Regions from separate parts of the Exiguobacterium sp. s89 genome, predicted to be linked through region 1. Evidence: predicted binding sites of a transcription regulator. Region 1 holds the regulator's gene; each other region holds the start of a gene.

Region 1 (4,735 bases):
TTGTCAGCTGCAACAAGAACGCGAAGTAATTATTGGCCCCGATGAGTTGTTCGAGTCCGAGGTCTTGCCCGAGGTCCGTCGAGATATCGAGGACGAGCGGGAACAACCAATAGTAGGCGAACGCAAGACCAATCAAGAACAATCCGAAGATGATCGGGATATAGGCAAGCGTGCCTTTCCGCTCATTCGGATGCAGACCGGGTGCGACAAACGCCCACACTTGATACAGTAGGAATGGGCTCGCCGCAATCAGGCCGATGACGAGCGCCAAGTTCAAGTAAATCATGAGTGGGTCCGCGACCCCAAAGGCGTTCAGTTCGAGCCCACGTTCGATGAGATCTTCTTGCAAGTACGCGAGTACATATTTGACACTCGGCAAAGCCATCAAAAAGAAGGCAAAGACGACAAATGCAGATAGCATCAGTCGTCTCCGCAGCTCTGTCAAGTGATCGGTGAGTTCCCGCTCTTGATCAGGTTGATGATTCATGGCTTACTGCTCTTTCTTTTCGATAGCTTTCTTGTCGTTCTTGTCGTTCTCGTCGTGCTCGTTCATCATGCCGTTCGTTGCATTTTTGAACTCACGAAGCGTCTGCCCGGCCGCGCGACCAAACTCCGGTAATTTCTTCGGTCCGAAGAGAATGAGTGCGATGATGGCGATGACAAATAGACTCACCCCACCTGGCATCCCGACGACGAGTGATGATGCTAGTAATTCCATTATTGATGGACCCCCTCAGCGGTTGGATAGTGTTGCATAAAGTAAATGAGTGACTGCAGCTCAATCGACAAATCGATGTGATGGACGCGAACGGTGTCCGGTACAGTGAGTCGTGCCGGTGTGAAGTTCAAGATACCCTTGATGCCGAATCGCACCAAGTCGTCTGCGACGGGCTGCGCATAGGCAGAAGGTACCGTCAAAATGGCGACGTCGATCTTGTTTTGCTTCATAATCTGTTCCATCTCATCGACGTGATGAATTGGGACGCCTGACATCGTCGTGCCGACTTTTGTCTCGTCTGCGTCGAACCCGACGACGATATGTGTGTTATTGTTTTTAAGGAAGTTATAGTTGACGAATGCCGTCCCAAGGTGACCGACCCCGACCAAGGCGACATTCGTAATCTCGTCTTGATTCAGTGTCTTTCGGAAAAAGTCTAACAGATACTGCACGTTATAGCCATATCCCTTTTTACCGAGCGCACCGAAGTACGAGAAATCACGGCGAATCGTAGCCGAATCGACCTTGACCGCCTCACTCAGTTCTGCTGAAGAGACACGTTGTTTCCCTGACGCATGCAGGCTTTGAATAAATCGATAGTATAGTGGCAACCGTTTGGCTGTCGCTTGTGGAATCTTTGGTTCGTTTTGACTCAACGGAAAGAGCCTCCTTTTTACGACACGTTACAAACGAATCTGAATTTCATACACCTTGATTGTAAACGAATTCACATGACCACTCAACGAATATACCTAAAATCGCTGAAAAATACAGTATACTAAATAGAGAGAAAGGGGTTTTTTCACTTGATCCTACTGCAAGTCAACAACTTATCCAAATCCTTCGGCGTCGAGCCGATTTTAGAAAACGTAAAACTCGAAATCCAGGAAGGTGAACGTGTCGCCCTCGTCGGTCGGAACGGTGCCGGTAAGTCCACACTTTTGAAAGTCATCGCTGGTGAATACAACTATGATTCCGGGGACATCATGAAGCCAAAAGACGTCACCATCGGCTATCTCGCCCAAGACTCAGGGCTCGAATCCGACGAGACAATCTGGAACGAGATGCTCACCGTCTTCACGGACTTGATCGAGCAGGAGAAGACGCTCCGTCGCATGGAAGCCGACATGGGATCCGAACGAATCCTAAATGACGCCGCTGCGTACGAACGTCTCCTCTCTTCTTACGATGAAGAGCAGCATACGTTCAAAGAGCGTGGCGGTTACCAGTATGAAGCGACCATCCGCTCGGTCCTCCATGGGATGCGCTTCTATCCGGATGACTTCGAACGTCGCATCGACACGCTATCCGGGGGACAACGGACGCGTCTCGCCTTGGCGAAGATGCTCCTTCAAAGTCCTGACCTGCTCATCTTGGATGAGCCGACGAACCATTTGGACATCGAGACGCTCGCCTGGCTCGAGAAGTACTTGGGCGGCTATAAAGGAGCTGTCCTCATCGTCTCCCACGACCGGTACTTCCTCGACCGTGTCGTTTCGGTCGTCTATGAGCTGTCACGTCATCGGAGCCGTCGCTTCGTCGGGAACTACACGAAGTATCTCGAACAGAAGGCCGCCATTTACGAGCAAGAGAAGAAGCAGTTCGAGTCGCAGCAAGAAGAGATTGCCAAGATGCAGGATTTCATTCAGCGAAACATCGCCCGAGCGACGACGACGAAGCGTGCACAAAGCGTGCGGAAGCGTCTCGAGAAAGTCGACCGACTCGATGCCCCGGACGGTGACGAACGCAGCGCCGTCCTCTCGTTCTCCATCAAACGCCAGAGCGGGAACGATGTGTTGAGCGCGAGCGACCTCGCCATCGGGTACGAAGAACCAATCGCCCAGCATCTCCGCTTCCAACTGCAACGCGGTGAATCCGTCGCCCTCGTCGGTCCGAACGGGGTCGGGAAGTCGACATTACTCAAAGTATTGACGAAACAACAAACCGCCCTCACCGGTGAGATCCGTTACGGGACGGGCGTCGAAATCGGTTACTACGACCAGGAGCAACAGAACTTGTCTGACACAAACCGCGTCATCGATGAGATTTGGAACGACTGGCCGCTCATGCGCGAACAGGAAGTGCGGAGTCTTCTCGGTCAGTTTCTCTTCAGCGGCGATGACGTCACGAAACGTGTCCTCGAACTATCGGGTGGTGAACGGGCACGTCTTACGTTGGCCAAGCTGAAGCTCGAGCAACCGAACCTCCTCATCTTAGACGAGCCGACGAACCACTTGGATCTCGACTCGAAGATGATTTTAGAGAATGCCCTCCTCGACTATCCGGGCACGATCCTTTTCGTCTCGCATGACCGCTACTTCATCGACCGTCTCGCGACACGTGTATTAGAGATCACGCCGAACGGCATCGATGAGTATCTCGGGGACTATTCGTACTACGTCGAGAAGAAAGAAGAGCTCGAAGAACTCGCACGACTCGCTCGTGAGGAGACGAAGCAGGTCGTCGTGAAAAAACAACGCGCCGACAAGGAACAGCAACGGGAAGAGCGCCGGATCAAACAGCGCATCGAAGAGATCGAGCTGGCGATCGAGCAACATGAGAAGCGTCTCGACGAGATCGAACAGTTGCTGTGTGAGCCGGACGTCTTCAACGACTTCGCCCGTGCCCAAGAACTATCGACCGAATCGGACGCAGCGAAAGAATCGATCACCGCACTTTATGCGGAATGGGAGGAACTCCATACATGATGCGTACCCGTGCCATGCGAATCGAGTTCATTCAAGCGTTCCTCACGGGACTCGCCTACATCGTGCCGACCGGGACCGAGTTCGTATCTGAACTCATCCGCGGTGAGCCGACGATCGTCCCGTCTATTCTCTTTTACTTTTTGCCTGTCGTCATCGGCTTCATCATTCAGACGTGGCCAGGGATCTTGCTCAGTCTTTTCAGTGGATTGCTCATGAGCACGCTCTTCATTCGCATCGTCGTCTGGCCGGTCGACGTGACCGTTCATACGTTCTATGCGCCAGGCTCGGTATGGGCCCACTTCTACGAAGAGACACTCTTCATGTGGATTCTCGCCCTTCTCGTGTTCATCGTGAGTCGTATCAACACATGGCATCGAGAGAATTATCGACAACCAAAAGCGTAAACAGTAAAAAGAGAGGTCAGCGTTGTCATACGCCGGCCTCTCTTTATATTAGAAATATCGTAACGGCTGGAATCCTACCGTATGGAAGTCGAGCTTCGTCCCGTCCTCAGCGATGAAGAAGACGGCCTCGTTCGTATCGACGTCACGTGTGAACACCTTATAGAACGTCATCGGCTTTTCGCCATTCGTCACATAGCGTGCCTCATGCGTCGAGATGACTTGCGCGAACAGTTGCTGTTCATCGAGTTCCTCGATCAAATCCTCAAACTTCGCCGCCTCTTCTTCCGTCGCCTCGCGACCCCGCTCGATTTCATAATAAGCATCGCTCGCTTTTGGCTGTACCCCGAGATTGCGATCGACGACGATCACACGCTCCGGCTCTTGGTCGACGACACTCGTGTAGCCATATAGTGACTCGATGAGCGTATTCTCTCCGGTCACGCGACCGATGCCTTCTAATGACTCTTCTCCAGTGAGTGACTTCACTCGTGTCTCTTCTGGAACAATCTCCTCTTGGTAGGCGATATTGTAAGCGCGGATGATCTCACGTACTTGTAAGAACGTCGCAACGACGAGTAGTACGATGAGTCCTCCGATGATGATGCGTTTCGTCATGTCTCTATTTCCCCCTAGACTGTCATGCTCTCTTCTAAGGATAACCCAGGAACCGCGTTCATCGCTAGTGTATCGCGCTTACCGCGCACATACGCGTGATGTGCCGCCACCCCGATCATGCCCGCGTTGTCCCCACAGAGGTCAAGCGGTGGAATGACGAGTTGAATCCCTTCAGCTGTAGCAGCCTCTTGAAGCGCTGCGCGGAGGCCACGGTTCGCCGCGACACCACCGGCGACGAGCAATTGCTTCGCCCCTTTTTCCTTCACGGCACGAATCGCTTTCTCGACGAG
Region 2 (4,735 bases), on a different contig from region 1:
ATTGTCGAAACGAATCGTTGACGAGAACCAAGTCATCGTCGTGGAGACATTGAAATCGAACAACATGATGAAGAACCACAAGGTCGCCAAATCGATCGCCGACGTCAGTTGGTATGAGTTCGTTCGACAGCTAGAATACAAGTGTAAGTTCTACGGACGGACGCTCATCAAGGCGGATCAATGGTACGCATCGACGCAAATCTGCTCTTCCTGCGGCGAAAAAGGCGAGAAGAAAACAGTGGATGTACGCGAATGGACGTGTACGTGTGGCGCTCATCATGACCGCGACATTAATGCGAGCATCAACCTGTTGATGTTGGCAAACTAAAACGAATTCCTTCAGGGTGGGAACCATCCGACGAGCTTGGTAAACAACCGTGGCTAGTAAAAGTGCGGTCTTCCCAAGAAGCTCCCACTTCAATTTGCGAAGCAAATAAGTGGCGAGTAGTTCACATGCTCCAATCATTTTTTTGAAGAAAATTAATAAAAAATATAGAAGAGCTAAATTAAACAACAGTCCAAATAGTTCAAAGCTGTAATCTCCCTCTCCTAAGTTCCCTAACCAGCGGGCTGGAAATCCATAGTATGTGTAGGGCCCCTCTTCTTTAATCCCGATTTGAGGAATGAAAGAAAGGATCATTACAATAATAAAGCTTAGAGAAAACATCTTAAAATTGAATGTAGATTTAGCTTTTAACACTTTCCAACAAAACCCTTTCTGTTGTTATTAGTATTTTCATCACCCGATTTTCAGATTCCAAATTGCACTAACATTTTTGTTTGTCACAAATCCGCCATATGTAAACGATTACGATGTGAACACTCTGTCAATTCCTTCTAGAAGTGATTGTCAACAGAGACTGTACAGTTTATATTGTTAATGATTTCACATATTAGAACTGATACTTTCCTATTTAACTATTCAGAAAGAAGGGTTTGTGACATGGCATCAATGGAAATCCATGCACTCGAATCATTACGGAAAAAAGCACAGGCTTCCTCGCAAATGATTCATTATCGTCCAATGGAATACTTTTTACGGGCAATGTTAGCCGGGATCTTCATCGGCTTTGCTTCAATCTTTACGTTGAAAGTCGTTAACGGTATGTATTTAGCGGAATCTCCGTTCACGACACTCATCGGGGGCTTCTCGTTCGGGATCGCGCTCGTCATGATCATCTATGGGGGAGCCGAGTTGTTCACAGGGAATACGATGTATTTTACGACGTCCACATTGCGCGGCTATACGACGCTCAGTGATACGATGCTCGTCTGGTTGCTCTGCTTCGTTGGGAACGCACTCGGGGGCATCCTTTTCGCATTATTACTAGCACCGACTGGCGTCATCCAAGAACTTGGCATGAACAACTGGTTGTTCGCTGTCGTCGAGGGAAAAATGCATCATACGACGGTCGAAATTTTCTTCCGCGCCATCTTCTGTAACTGGATGGTCTGTCTCGCTATTTTCTTACCGAAACAAATGAAAAATGAGTTCGCTCAAATCTTCTCGATGATCTTTCTTGTCGCGGTCTTCTTCGCTTCAGGATTCGACCACGTCATTGCCAACTTCGTCTTGTTCGCCTTGACGCTCGTCGTCCCACACCCTGAGACGATCAGCATGGCAGGTGCGATTCACAACTTGATTCCTGCGACGTTCGGTAACATTATCGGTGGAGCGCTCTTCATGGGAGCCATCTATACATGGCTTAACTCGAAAGGTCTCCGTGAGGCACAAGAACTCGAGGAAGAAGTCGAATTAAAAGTCGTAAAAGCTGCTAAATAAATGACGTTTATCACATATAACGTAGAGCCTTGTCTTATCGAAGACGAGGTTCTTTTTTGTCGTAAAGGCACAGGTAAACTGTCACAATATCGACTCGTGACCATCGAGAAAAACACGTGTCATAATCTATATATAGGATTTTAAAAACAATTTTAAATGTTTAAAATCCATATATAGTGAGGTGATAGGTTTTGAAATTATTGCAGTTGTATGAGGACGTCTGCGTCTTACCAGACCAAGACTTAGTGCAGGAAAATGCGAACGTGGACGGAAAGTCCCCGCTCGGGAAATTAGCACGACTCTCTTCAGAAGTGTCTAAAGAACTGTCGCAGACGTATTTAATGTCGGAGCGATCAAAACAGGCCGTAAGTGAGAACTATCTATACGTGCACGACGCCGACTATTACATCACAGGCTCAACGACATGTTGTCAAATTCCACTCGGTCAATTATTAAAAGATGGATTCCATACGGGGCATGGAACGATTCGGTCACCAAAAGACATTCGCTCCGCCATGGCACTCGCGTCCATCATCCTTCAAGCGAATCAAAATATGCAGCATGGGGGACAGGCGTTCCCGATGTTTGACGTCGATTTGGCACCGTATGTCGAGAAGACATATGAGCGCCAACTGAGCCGACTCCAATCATTGCCTGTTGACTGGGACGATGCGCAATTGGAGCAACTCGCGGAAGAAGAAACGAACTCTGCGACGTATCAGGCGTGTGAAGCGTTCATCCACAATGCGAACTCGATGCATTCACGAGGTGGCGGGCAAGTGCCCTTCGTCTCAATCAATTACGGGACGGACACCTCAAAGTGGGGACGCATCCTCATTCGGGAGTTGCTACGTGCCACGGAACGTGGGTTAGGGAATGGAGAGACCCCGATTTTTCCCATTCAAATCTTTAAAGTAAAAGAAGGCATCAACTTCCACGAGGACGATCCGAACGTCGATCTTTTCCGTGAAGCGTGTCGCGTCACGGGCAAACGGCTTTTCCCGAACTTTTCTTTCATCGATGCCCCGTTCAACGCGTCATACTACGATGGGACGCATGAATCAGAGGTGGCGTATATGGGCTGCCGCACTCGGGTCATGGGAAACCGGCACGGGGAGGAGACGTCAATCGGACGTGGCAATCTTTCCTTCTCCACACTCAACTTAGTGAAAATGGCGCTTGTCTCGGAGTCGCTCACTGACTTTTACCGCATTCTCAACCGATATATCGACATCGGCATCGAACAGTTGGTCGAACGTTTCGACTATCAATGCACGCGTCGCGCTGAAGAATTCCGATTCCTCTACACACAAGGTGTCTGGCGTGGAAGTGAGCAGTTACATATGCAAGATGAAGTCCGAGACGTATTGAAACAAGGAACGCTCTCACTCGGCTTCATCGGGCTCGCCGAAACGCTGAAGGTGTTGACAGGTAGTACACATGCCGAGTCGCGTGAGGCGGAACGAATCGGTCTCGACATCGTCACCCATCTAGCCAATCGAATGCGTGTGGCAGCCGAAGCGTACGATTTAAATTTTTCGTTGCTTGCGACACCGGCAGAAGGACTGTCAGGTAAATTTGTGACGCGAGACCAGGAAGAGTTCGGGATGATTGAAGGTGTCACCAATCGTGCCTTCTATACGAATTCGTTCCATGTGCCGGTCTATCAGTCTGTATCCATCCGTGAGAAAATTCGGATTGAGGCACCGTATCACGCGTTATGTGACGCTGGGCATATTTCATATGTCGAGGTCGACGGTTCTCTCGCCCACAATGCGGAAGCGGTAGAATCGATTGTCCGCTTGATGCGTCAGCATGACATCGGCTATGGTTCCATCAATCATCCGGTCGACCGTTGCGGGAATTGCGGGTTAGAGGGATTGATTGATGCGGCCTGTCCGACTTGTGGCGAGGATGAAGACATCGAACGAATCCGTCGGATCACCGGTTATTTAGTCGGGACGATGGATCGCTGGAATACGGCAAAGCGAGAAGAAGAACGAGCGAGGGTGAAACATGATGCGCATTCTATCCGTCGTTGAAGAGTCTGTGGTCGATGGACCGGGGATTCGGACGGTCATCTTTACTGCAGGCTGTCCCCATCGCTGTAAAGGTTGTCACAATCCGTCTTCCTGGAATCCAGCCGGTGGTGAGGAAGTCGAAGTGGAGGAACTCGTTCAACGCATCAAGGTGAGCGGCTGGGACGGTGTGACTGTCTCAGGGGGTGAACCGTTTATTCAATCGTCAGCGTTAGCGGAACTCGTCATGGCATGTAAGTCGCTCGGTAAAAATGTGTGGGTGTATACCGGTTATACGCTTGAACAGTTGGAAGCGATGCACGACGAAGCGGTTCAAACCGTGTTAGACTACGCCGATGTGCTCGTTGACGGTCGCTTTGAGCAGTCGCTACGAGACATGGGACTCCGCTTTCGGGGATCGAGTAATCAACGGATCATCTTTTTGAATAAAGTGTAATCGAGGCAGAGATGTCTCGATTTTTTGTATAATGATGAAAAAGGGGGAGTATTGATGAAATGGTGTAGTTTTGAGATGCAGGAAGAACAAGGAGTGGGAATTGTCGAGGGTGATTTCGTCTACGATGTCAGCAATCAAGTACATACGACAAACTTACTCGAAGTCATCGCGCGTGAATTCGAGCCGGATATCGATTTGGACGTGGCGCCCTCATACCGAGTGACGGAGGTGAAATTGCTCGCCCCATACCGTCCGCTAAAAAACGTGATTTGTATCGGCAAGAACTACGAAGAACACGTGAAAGAGATGGATACAGCGGGAGCGGGGAAACTCGTCATCTTCACGAAAGCGCCGACCTCGGTCGTCGGTCCGGAGGCTGTCATTGAGCGTCATCCGGAATTGACGGATAAACTAGACTATGAGGGTGAGCTCGCCGTCATCATCGGAAAGTCGGGACGAGACATCGAAGCGGTCGAG
Region 3 (4,735 bases), on a different contig from region 1:
TTCCGTTCTGTTGTGAACAAGCGTGACGTGACGCGAACCGTCATCAATTTCAATGCCGTTTGAGTTTGAGAATCCTAAAGCGTGCGTTCGGCCATGGGGGTGATGACAATAACAGTTAGTGATGTAGATGGCATCACTATGATGTGTTGTGATCCCATCGTCCCCATAATTCGTTGCTTCGAGTTGATTGAGATGGATATACCGACTTCCGTTTGCCGCACGAAGTCCGTCACCTAGGTAGTGATAGTGCGGGGACGTAATGTCAAACGCATGGAGCCCGGCATTTTTAGCCGTCACATGATGCACCCATCCATACGTCACGTGCGCGAATGTCAAAGCGCTCGATGTCGTGTCACCGCTTGTCGTTCGTTTCACGTCACCTAAACGATCAACGTTCCAATCAAGTGTAAGATGGGATACCTCGATATGATGATTGCCGGCGAATGGGGTCGTATTTCGTAAAAGACGGCGATGCTTCGGAGCCCGATCGGATAATTTGAGGATTGTGACGTCTTGTCCGGCACCTTCAAGTGTACAACTAGAAGGAAGGCGAATTCCTCGAACGATATATACACCTGGTGGCACATAGACACGGCGATTAGAGCGGAGGGCGAGACGAAAGGCGAGGGTGCAGTCCGTCTTGCCATCTCCAACAGCCCCATAGTTCGTCACATCGACACGTGATTTTGTCATATGCATCAGATTCAAATATTCCGCATCGAGTCGGCGCATCCAAACGGGACGAACCACTCCATCGATCTGTTCAAGCGGAAGAGACGTCCGGACAGGCGAAACTCGCTCCGTTAATGGGATTCGACAAGCGTATGTTTGGCTCATTGCTGGATAAGTTGTTTTACTCGTGGTATGATGCCACTTGAGTGTTTGATGAATTAATTCTTCTTCAGACCAGTCGGAATAAGCAGCAATCATCGATGCGATTGACTGTTGATCATTTGAATTTTTCATAATAGATCCCCCTAGTGTCATCTTCTCTAGGGTGTACCCGTTTCGACTTATTTTTAGCAATCAGAAGTATTTACTAGACAGAAGCATCTAACCATGTTATATTCAATATGTGCTTAATTAAGAATAGCTGGAATCATAATTCACAAGTGCTTGGGATTATTTTTCATTAGATAATTCCAGAGGCTTGTATTTTTTTTGGTCAAGTTTTTTCTAGTAAGGCACTACTATAACGCATAGCGTTTATTTCAGGAGGGTTCATTCATGAACACAGGTAAAGTAAAATGGTTTAACTCAGAAAAAGGTTACGGCTTCATCGAAATGGAAGGCGGAGACGACGTATTCGTACACTTCTCAGCAATCCAAGGCGACGGCTTCAAAACACTTGAAGAAGGCCAAGAAGTAACTTTCGAAATCACAGACGGAGCTCGTGGACCACAAGCTTCTAACGTTGAAAAAATCTAATCTTCCTTTCTAAGGAATATGATACCTGCTCGCATCGGCGAGCAGGTTTTTTTGTGTTTAACCATATGGTTTGAGGGAACAGTATACGAGCGACAAATCGTGAAGGAGGAATTCGGAATGAGTGCAAAAGAAACAGCATTAAAAATATTAGACTCAAGTAATGTAGGTACAATGGCGACTGTATATAAAGTAAAACCGCACAGTCGATATATGACATTTTTCCATGAAGATTTCACGCTCTATACAGCAACTTCAAACGATACAGATAAGGTAGAGGAATTAGAGAGAAATCCATATACTCATATTTTAATTGGTTACGATGGAGATGGAGTCGGCGACACGTACCTAGAAATCTTAGGAAAAGCAACGGTGTCAGATGATGAATCGATGAAAGAAAAAGTATGGAATGACAAACTTGAAGGATGGTTCGATGGACCGGATGATCCAAAACTCATCATTCTCAAAATCGAACCTGAATCAATGCGTGTGATGAACAAAAAAGGTCAACCATCCCAAGAAGTCACCTTATAATACTCTTAGAGACGCCTAAAGAAGGCGTCTTTTTGTATATGTGAATAGACTGTGGCATACATATGTACGAATTATGAACAAGGAAGATTATATATGTGAAAAAGTGAACATAGATGATATATTGTGAATGTAATCACATTATTCATTTATTTAACTTCTTAAAGGGAGGAATTATTATGTTCACGAAATTTTGGCAAAACCACAATGTTGCCACAGCGATTTTAACGGTATTACGTGTATGGCTCGGTTATCATTGGTTGACGGCAGGTTGGGGTAAAATCACAGGTGGTTTTGGAACAGAAGGATTTTTAAACAACGCGGTGTCACTCGCCACTGGAGAACATCCAGCTGTCGCAGGATGGTGGGCCGCATTCTTAGAAAACTTTGCAATCCCGAACGCTGGATTATTCGATGTCCTCATTCCTTATGGTGAATTTTTGGTCGGCCTAGGGTTATTACTCGGTGCACTCACACGTAGTGCAGCATTCTTCGGACTTGTCATGAACATGGCGTTCTTACTTTCAGGAACAGTCAGCACGAACCCGACGATGTTGATCGTATCTGTCTTGATTTTAGTTGCCGGTCATAACGCTGGCAAAATCGGAGTCGACGGCTTGTTCCTTCGTAACTTCGTTGAAACGAAAGTATTGCACCGTTCACCAAATCGTCAAATAGCCTCGTAACTTTTATATGTTCTCCTGTGACAAACCTCTCACGTTTCGGCTACGATAGATGTAGCCTAACAGAGATAAAGGAGAACGCATATGACTATGACTCATTTTAAATGGATTGGCTACACAGAAGGGGTATCCTTCTTGCTGTTACTATTAATCGCGATGCCACTGAAATATATGGCCGGCATTCCACTTGCGGTCAGTATTGTCGGCGCAGCGCACGGTTTCTTGTTTGTTGCTTACGTGCTCGCAGCCGTGTACATGGCGTGGCGCTTCCGTTGGGGCTTCAAAGTTTTGACGCTTGCTGTTATGGCATCCGTCATCCCATTCGGACCATTTTTATTAGAAAAACGGGTACTCCCGTCAACAGAGAAGACATCGAACTGATTCGTTCGATGTCTTTTTCGTTACGACACACGTTCGGCTGACTGAAGTGCAGCTTTTTCTGCCTGGATGTCGTGACGGATGCGATAGGTGAGTGTGAAAGTACATAAGAGTAGACCAATCATACAGGCGGTATATAGATGAGCGACTGGCACAAGATCACTTAATATTCCGAATAAGATGAAACCGATTGGTGTGATCCCCATCGCGAGTGATTCGAGTACCCCAATCACACGACCTAAGTAGTTCGGGTCCGTATTCGTTTGTAAGAGCAATTGAATGGGGATATTGACACGTACGATGAAGAAACCGCTCAGTAAAGCGAACATCGCAAAAAAGAAAATCGACGTGATGACGTTGAAGTTCAAATATAATGGAATGGCAGGGCCGACAAATAGAATGCTGAGTATGGTCAGTGCTGATCGCATGGTCGATAGGCGATGTTTGATGTTGAATAACGGCAAGGCGTGAAGTAAAGAAGCGACTAAAAATCCAATGGCAACCATGCTTTCAAGTAGTCCGAACTGGAACGGGGACACACCGACCTCTTGTAATGCTGCAATCGGGAACAACACTTCTGACGCGACGAAAAAGAAGTTCAAGAATGCGGCGAGGACGGCGACCGTCCATAAAACGCGCTGCTGTTTCAAATAAGACAGACCGGACCGTACATCTTCCCAGGTGGATTGTTCGGTTGGAGCAACCTCTTTCTGATGAAATGTGAGTCGAGAAGCAAGTAACGCAGCAATCATGAAGAATAGGGCTGAGCTGAATAAAAACACTGGAATCGGTATGAGTTTAAACAGTGCTCCGGCAAGAAGCGGAGTACCGATACTTGAGATGGAGATGATACTTTGAATGAGGGAGTTGGCACGTTGAAGCTCTTCCTCTTCAAATAGAAGTGGAATCGAACTCGATAGCGTGACCGATAAGAAAGTGGAGACGATGGATAAGAAAAATGTGATGACATAAAAGGCAGGTGCTTCAAAAGTCCACATTAGACTTCCAATCCCTGCGAGTAAAAATAATCCTCCATTCAAAGACTCCATCTTGATGATGACGCCTTTTCGGTCAAGCTTATCCGCATAAGCACCGGCAAATGGTGACAGGAGAACGCGTGGCAATGTTCCTGCCAGTAAGACAAATGCAAATTGCAGTCCAGATCCGGTCGTCGTCAATACCGTTAAGCCTGCTACGAACGTAAATAAGTTGGATGCGAACAAAGACATGAATTTACCGAGTAATAAAATGGAGAGGTTGGACGAAAAGAATTTCATAGGAAGCACTCCTTTGCAAATTTGTTAAATGTGATTTAACATTAGCATAAAGGTACGGGAGTGAAATGTAAACAAAAAGTTCAATACAATTTAACTTTTCGAGGTGGCATATGATTGGTGAACGAATTAAAGCGTTACGAAAACAGAAAAAAATGACCCAGACGCAGTTGGCGGAAGGGATTGTCACGAAATCGATGCTCAGTATGATTGAGAACGGGAAAGCGGAAGCATCGATGCGTAGTTTGCGAGAACTTTCCAGTCGTTTAGGTGTGTCGATGCAACAGTTATTGACGGACCCGAAAGAAGCTGAGCTACAAACGATGGTCGAACAGTTAGAATATGAAGAAATGACACTCATCTCGCGTTCGGATCAAGAAATACGACAGATGCTTTCCCCATACTTAAAAGAAGAAATGAACTCTGTGTGGCAAGGGAAAGCGT
Region 4 (4,735 bases), on a different contig from region 1:
GAGTGAATGGGAGGTCATATATATGAAAAATTCGACTAAAGAGTGGATTTACATCCTACTCCTCGCAGCCATTACCGTTATACACTTTTTTGTGGATGGATTGTCTGAGAATAGTAAAGCGGTTATAACCATTGCGATTTTTCTAATCGCTGCAGTGCTTAAATTTGGAGTGAAAACGAAGGAGGAGAGATAAATTGTCCATAAAATCAAAAATTGTATCAGTTATGATGGCAATGGTACTTGTTTTGTCTGCCTCACTCATACCAGTAGGTTCAGCTAACGCTGCTGATGGTTTGAATGAGCAGGATTTACAGTTAATTGAGATCCTAACTGCAATCGAGAATATGCCGGATGAAGTGATTATGCAAGGCGAGGAAGCCATTAAAACATACCTTGAGAATGAAGTGAGTTTCCCGCTCGGTTTAGAAGAGGGACAAGGTTTATCGGATGTTCGAATGGCTAGTATAGGTTCAATTGCAGGTTGTGTAGGGGCCGTCGGAACTGCAATCGTCGTCAATTTTACTCCAGCTAAAATCCTCAAAATTAAGTCTGCCTTGAAATCTGTCGGTGGCGCCACTAAGTTTGTTAAAGCAATCAAACCATACTATAAGATGTCACGAGAGGATAAATTAAGTAAGACAGCGTCACTTAAACAAGCTGTCCGACTCGCCGCTAAAGATGCAGGACCAGATGCGCGCGAAGCCTTGCTAGATTTCTTCGGTGTTTCATCTGTGATTGGATCATGTTCAGCAGCCTTTAGGAAATAAAACAGACCCCGATTGATTTCGGAGTCTCATAAAATCTGAGCGGGTCTTGGCATACCCGCTCTTTGTATTAGTGTTGGAATACTGAACTTGCACCCATAAGTATAGTGAGGCGATGATTGCATACAAATCTGGCCCCTTTATTTAGTCGGTTTCGGGATGATGACGCCTTCTTCTAAATCAAGTAACAAGTCGATCAGTTCCGCACAGAACTCTGGGAACTGCTCCAAAAAGGCACCGGGACCGACTTCATCCGTAAAGTCGATATATAGATCGACAACATTACCAGACATTTTCGCGGGTAAGGCGAGGAACGCCGAACCGAAGCGCCAGCTGCCTCGGATATCGAGTAACTTCCCGAGGACGAGGTCGCCGGTCTCACGTTCTTCCGGTAACTGAACAGCATATGTCTCTTTTGACTCCCAGTCTTTTAACTGACCGTCTTCGGTCACTTCAAAAATGCTGCAACGCGGGACAGCAAGTCCACGGAGTGCGTGATAGAGGGCAGGTGACATGTCGCCCTTATGGTCAGTCAAATAGCGACCGTGGGGCGTCATACCGTCCTCGTCCGTCTCAAAGAAGACGGCCCAGTCGATGAAGAGGTCACGGAAGAGCTCAGCGTCTTTTAAATGCCAAGTCCCTTCCGACGCGATCTCTTGAATATAGTTCGTCCACTGTGTGCTTCGCGCAAGAGCCGCTTGCTCATATAACTTTTTCAGTTCGGCAAGCAATTCGGACTCTTCGACGAGCAAAGGGAAGGGAATTACTTTCCGGTCTTTTTTCATCGGCGCGGTCCTCGCTTGTTCTCAGGACGTTTGACGACAGGAGGCTTCTCCTCAATCCGTTTCTCAATCACGTCGCCACGATAAATCTCAAGTTCTTTTAACTCGACACCGAGCTGACGTGCGAATGATTTCAAGTGTGGGAGATCGTCTGTCGTCACAAGGGAAAGGACGGTTCCGGCTGCGCTACCGCGAGCGGTACGGCCTGAACGGTGAATGAAGTCGTCGATTGATTCCGGTAAGTCGAAATGGACGACATGTGTCACATCCTCAATATCGAGGCCGCGTGCCGCGAGGCCGGTCGTGATGAGGAGCGGGTATTCCCCTTTACGGAATTCACGGAGCGTCTCGACGCGTTCACGTTTTCCTTTCAAGCTGTCGAGCATCCGATAGTTCACTTTCAACTTCTCTAATTCTCCTCGAAGAGGTGGCAAGAACGAACGGTTGTTGATGAAGGCGAGTGCCTTCACGCCATCGACGTGTGAAAGACGACGAAGGAGTTCCGGTTTGTAGCGACGCGTCGTCAACAGATAGCCGTATGTCACTTGATCGCTGACAGCACGTTCGATTTTGATATGAGCCGGCTCGTTCATGAATGGTGATGACCACTCTTTGAGTGAATCGGTGAGTGTTGCCGAGACGAGTGCAAGCTGACGCTCATGCGCAGTATGCTTGATGATTCGTTCTGCGGCCTCTGTCAAACCGCTGTCGATGATTTGGTCGGCTTCATCTAAAATAACGGTATGTGTCTCGTGAAGCTTCAGTTTTTTCTTGTCAATCAACTCGACGAGACGACCCGGTGTCCCGACAATCAAATGCGGCTTTTTCTTGATCCGGTCGATTTGGCGTTTCAATTCGACACCGCCGATGAATGAACCGATGCGGACGTCGCCTTTTTCAGTGAAGCGCTGTGCGACTTGTTGAATCTGCATGACAAGTTCACGAGTCGGGGCGACGATGACGACTTGGATACGATCGTTCGACGGATCAATCTTTTCAATCGCGGGAAGTAAATAGGCGAGCGTCTTACCCGTTCCCGTCGGTGCTTCGATTGTCACGTCTTTTCCATCTAATAGTAGGGGAAACGCTTCTTTTTGGACCGGCATCGGCTCGTTAAAGCCCATCCGTTCCCACGTTTCGTTAATAAAAGGTTTTGTAAAATTCATAATCGGTCTCCTTATCTTTAGGCAAAAACAAAGGAAGCGAAAGCGCTCCCTCGTCAAATATAGCGAACATGCTCCTGACCATCTTCCATTGTAGAACGTAACGTCTGTGTAAACGTTTGACCGTCCTCAATGAGTTGGATGTGGGCATCCGCACCTTTTTCTGTCAATTTAACTTGTTCAATCGTGAATCCTTGATAGACACGATACTGTAACTCGGTCGTCATTTGCTCGAACGGCTTCAGCTCCGGGTGTGTCGTGATGACATTCATTGGACGCGACTCAAGTGCAGCGAGTAGTTGGTCGCGATAATCGATAAAATCTTCATTTTCGATGTCATCGTCAAAGCGAATCCAGAACCCTCCATCTTCAAATTCTGTGATAAATCCGTCACGCTTTTCACCTGCCTCGTCGACCTTCAATGAGATACGATCGCCGACTTGAAAGGTATTGTTTGTTGTTAATGGTTCGTACGTCATAAGTAGAACCCCTTCCTCTTATACAATGTTCTGCCTTCATTGTGTCTGATACGACACGAAAATTCAAGTTCTAACCGAGTGATGTGAGTTAAATCACTCTAAAAACTGTATAGTTAGTCACAGAACAATCAAAATAGTACAGATGAAATTGAAACCCTATCTAACAGGGATTCATCTGTTTCAAACTTTATGAAGTAAGGAATATAACAGTTTGTAAAACGCTTTCAAAAACGGCTGTTTTATCACGTTCATAAGATTGTTACAAGTTTCACAATAATGTAAAACATATTGTTCACGTTTTCACGTACACTTCAAGTATAGATAGCAGGCAGTTACTTTCGAGAATGAGGAGTGAATCAACATGGCAACCGAAATCAAATCCGCATGGTCAGGTTTTGTACCTGGTCAATGGACGAATGAAGTAAACGTCAGTGAGTTTATCCGTTTGAACCGTCATGAATACACAGGGAACGATACGTTCTTAGCAGGTCCGACAGAAGCGACGAACGTTCTGTGGAATCGTGTGATGGAACTTACAAAAGAAGAACGTGAACGTGGAGGCGTCTGGGACGTCGATCAACACACACCATCGACGATTGTGTCGCATGGACCAGGCTACTTAAACAAAGAGTTAGAAAAAGTCGTCGGCGTTCAAACGGATGAACCGTTCAAACGTTCGATTCACCCGAATGGCGGTATTCGTATGGTTGATGCCGCACTCGAATCATATGGTTTCGAACCAGATGAAGAAATCACAAAAATTTACTCAGAAATCCGTAAAACACATAACCAAGGTGTCTTCGATGCCTATACGCCTGAGATGCGGGCCGCTCGTAAGTCGGGAATCATCACAGGTCTTCCGGATGCTTACGGTCGTGGACGCATCATCGGGGACTATCGTCGCGTCGCTCTCTATGGGATTGACTTCTTGATGGCAGAACGTAAAAAAGATTTGGCAAAACGCGGCGGATTCTTATCTGAATCGGACATCCGCGAGCGGGAAGAGCTGAATGAACAACTTCGTGCCCTCCAAGAGCTCAAGCAACTCGGATCGGCTTATGGGTTTGACCTTGGTCGTCCTGCGGAAAACACGCAAGAAGCGTATCAATGGGTGTACTTGGCCTATCTCGCAGCCATCAAAGAACAAAATGGTGCGGCGATGTCACTCGGTCGCGTCTCCACGTTCCTTGATGTGTACGCAGAGCGTGATATCGAGTCTGGTCGTTTGACGGAATCAGATGTCCAAGAAATCGTCGACCACTTCATCATGAAGCTTCGGATCGTCAAATTCTTACGGACGCCGGACTATAACGAATTATTCTCAGGTGACCCAACATGGGTAACAGAATCAATCGGTGGGATGAGTGAAGATGGTCGCTCGAACGTCACGAAGAGCTCGTTCCGATTCTTGCATTCACTCACAAACCTTGGACCAGCTCCGGAACCGAACTTGACTGTCCTTTGGTCAACGAAACTTCCAGAAGGGTTTAAACAATACTGTGCGAAAATGTCGATTGAAACGTCGGCCATTCAATACGAAAACGATG

The links. The regulator Rex, encoded in region 1, represses fermentation and respiration genes when NADH is low (regulators of the CRP and FNR family bind a similar motif). The targets are predictions, from matches to a motif close to TTGTGAAATATTTCACAA.
Region 2: a site for Rex is predicted at 875-892, ahead of KNO96_RS02685 (formate/nitrite transporter family protein). Genes of this name have one in related genera too.
Region 3: a site for Rex is predicted at 2,081-2,098, ahead of KNO96_RS10715 (DoxX family membrane protein). Genes of this name have one in related genera too.
Region 4: a site for Rex is predicted at 3,445-3,462, ahead of pflB (formate C-acetyltransferase). Genes of this name have one in related genera too.

The regions. Positions count from the first base shown of each region.
Region 1 covers NZ_JACSKS010000005.1:104,926-109,660, forward strand. Annotated here, with positions in the region: gene tatC (twin-arginine translocase subunit TatC) at 1-487, opposite strand, end outside; gene KNO96_RS12605 (twin-arginine translocase TatA/TatE family subunit) at 491-685, opposite strand; gene KNO96_RS12610 (redox-sensing transcriptional repressor Rex) at 718-1,374, opposite strand; gene KNO96_RS12615 (ABC-F family ATP-binding cassette domain-containing protein) at 1,525-3,426, shown strand; gene KNO96_RS12620 (hypothetical protein) at 3,423-3,830, shown strand; gene KNO96_RS12625 (hypothetical protein) at 3,879-4,445, opposite strand; gene tsaD (tRNA (adenosine(37)-N6)-threonylcarbamoyltransferase complex transferase subunit TsaD) at 4,460-4,735, opposite strand, start outside.
Region 2 covers NZ_JACSKS010000001.1:522,532-527,266, reverse strand. Annotated here, with positions in the region: gene tnpB (IS200/IS605 family element RNA-guided endonuclease TnpB) at 1-328, shown strand, start outside; gene KNO96_RS02685 (formate/nitrite transporter family protein) at 953-1,783, shown strand; gene KNO96_RS02680 (anaerobic ribonucleoside triphosphate reductase) at 1,975-3,825, shown strand; gene nrdG (anaerobic ribonucleoside-triphosphate reductase activating protein) at 3,803-4,258, shown strand; gene KNO96_RS02670 (fumarylacetoacetate hydrolase family protein) at 4,313-4,735, shown strand, end outside.
Region 3 covers NZ_JACSKS010000003.1:179,956-184,690, forward strand. Annotated here, with positions in the region: gene KNO96_RS10700 (glycoside hydrolase family 55 protein) at 1-966, opposite strand, end outside; gene KNO96_RS10705 (cold-shock protein) at 1,228-1,428, shown strand; gene KNO96_RS10710 (pyridoxamine 5'-phosphate oxidase family protein) at 1,546-1,959, shown strand; gene KNO96_RS10715 (DoxX family membrane protein) at 2,136-2,642, shown strand; gene KNO96_RS10720 (DUF3817 domain-containing protein) at 2,724-3,020, shown strand; gene KNO96_RS10725 (MFS transporter) at 3,041-4,294, opposite strand; gene KNO96_RS10730 (helix-turn-helix domain-containing protein) at 4,405-4,735, shown strand, end outside.
Region 4 covers NZ_JACSKS010000004.1:53,369-58,103, forward strand. Annotated here, with positions in the region: gene KNO96_RS11660 (hypothetical protein) at 195-767, shown strand; gene KNO96_RS11665 (hypothetical protein) at 905-1,549, opposite strand; gene KNO96_RS11670 (DEAD/DEAH box helicase) at 1,546-2,712, opposite strand; gene KNO96_RS11675 (hypothetical protein) at 2,766-3,188, opposite strand; gene pflB (formate C-acetyltransferase) at 3,562-4,735, shown strand, end outside.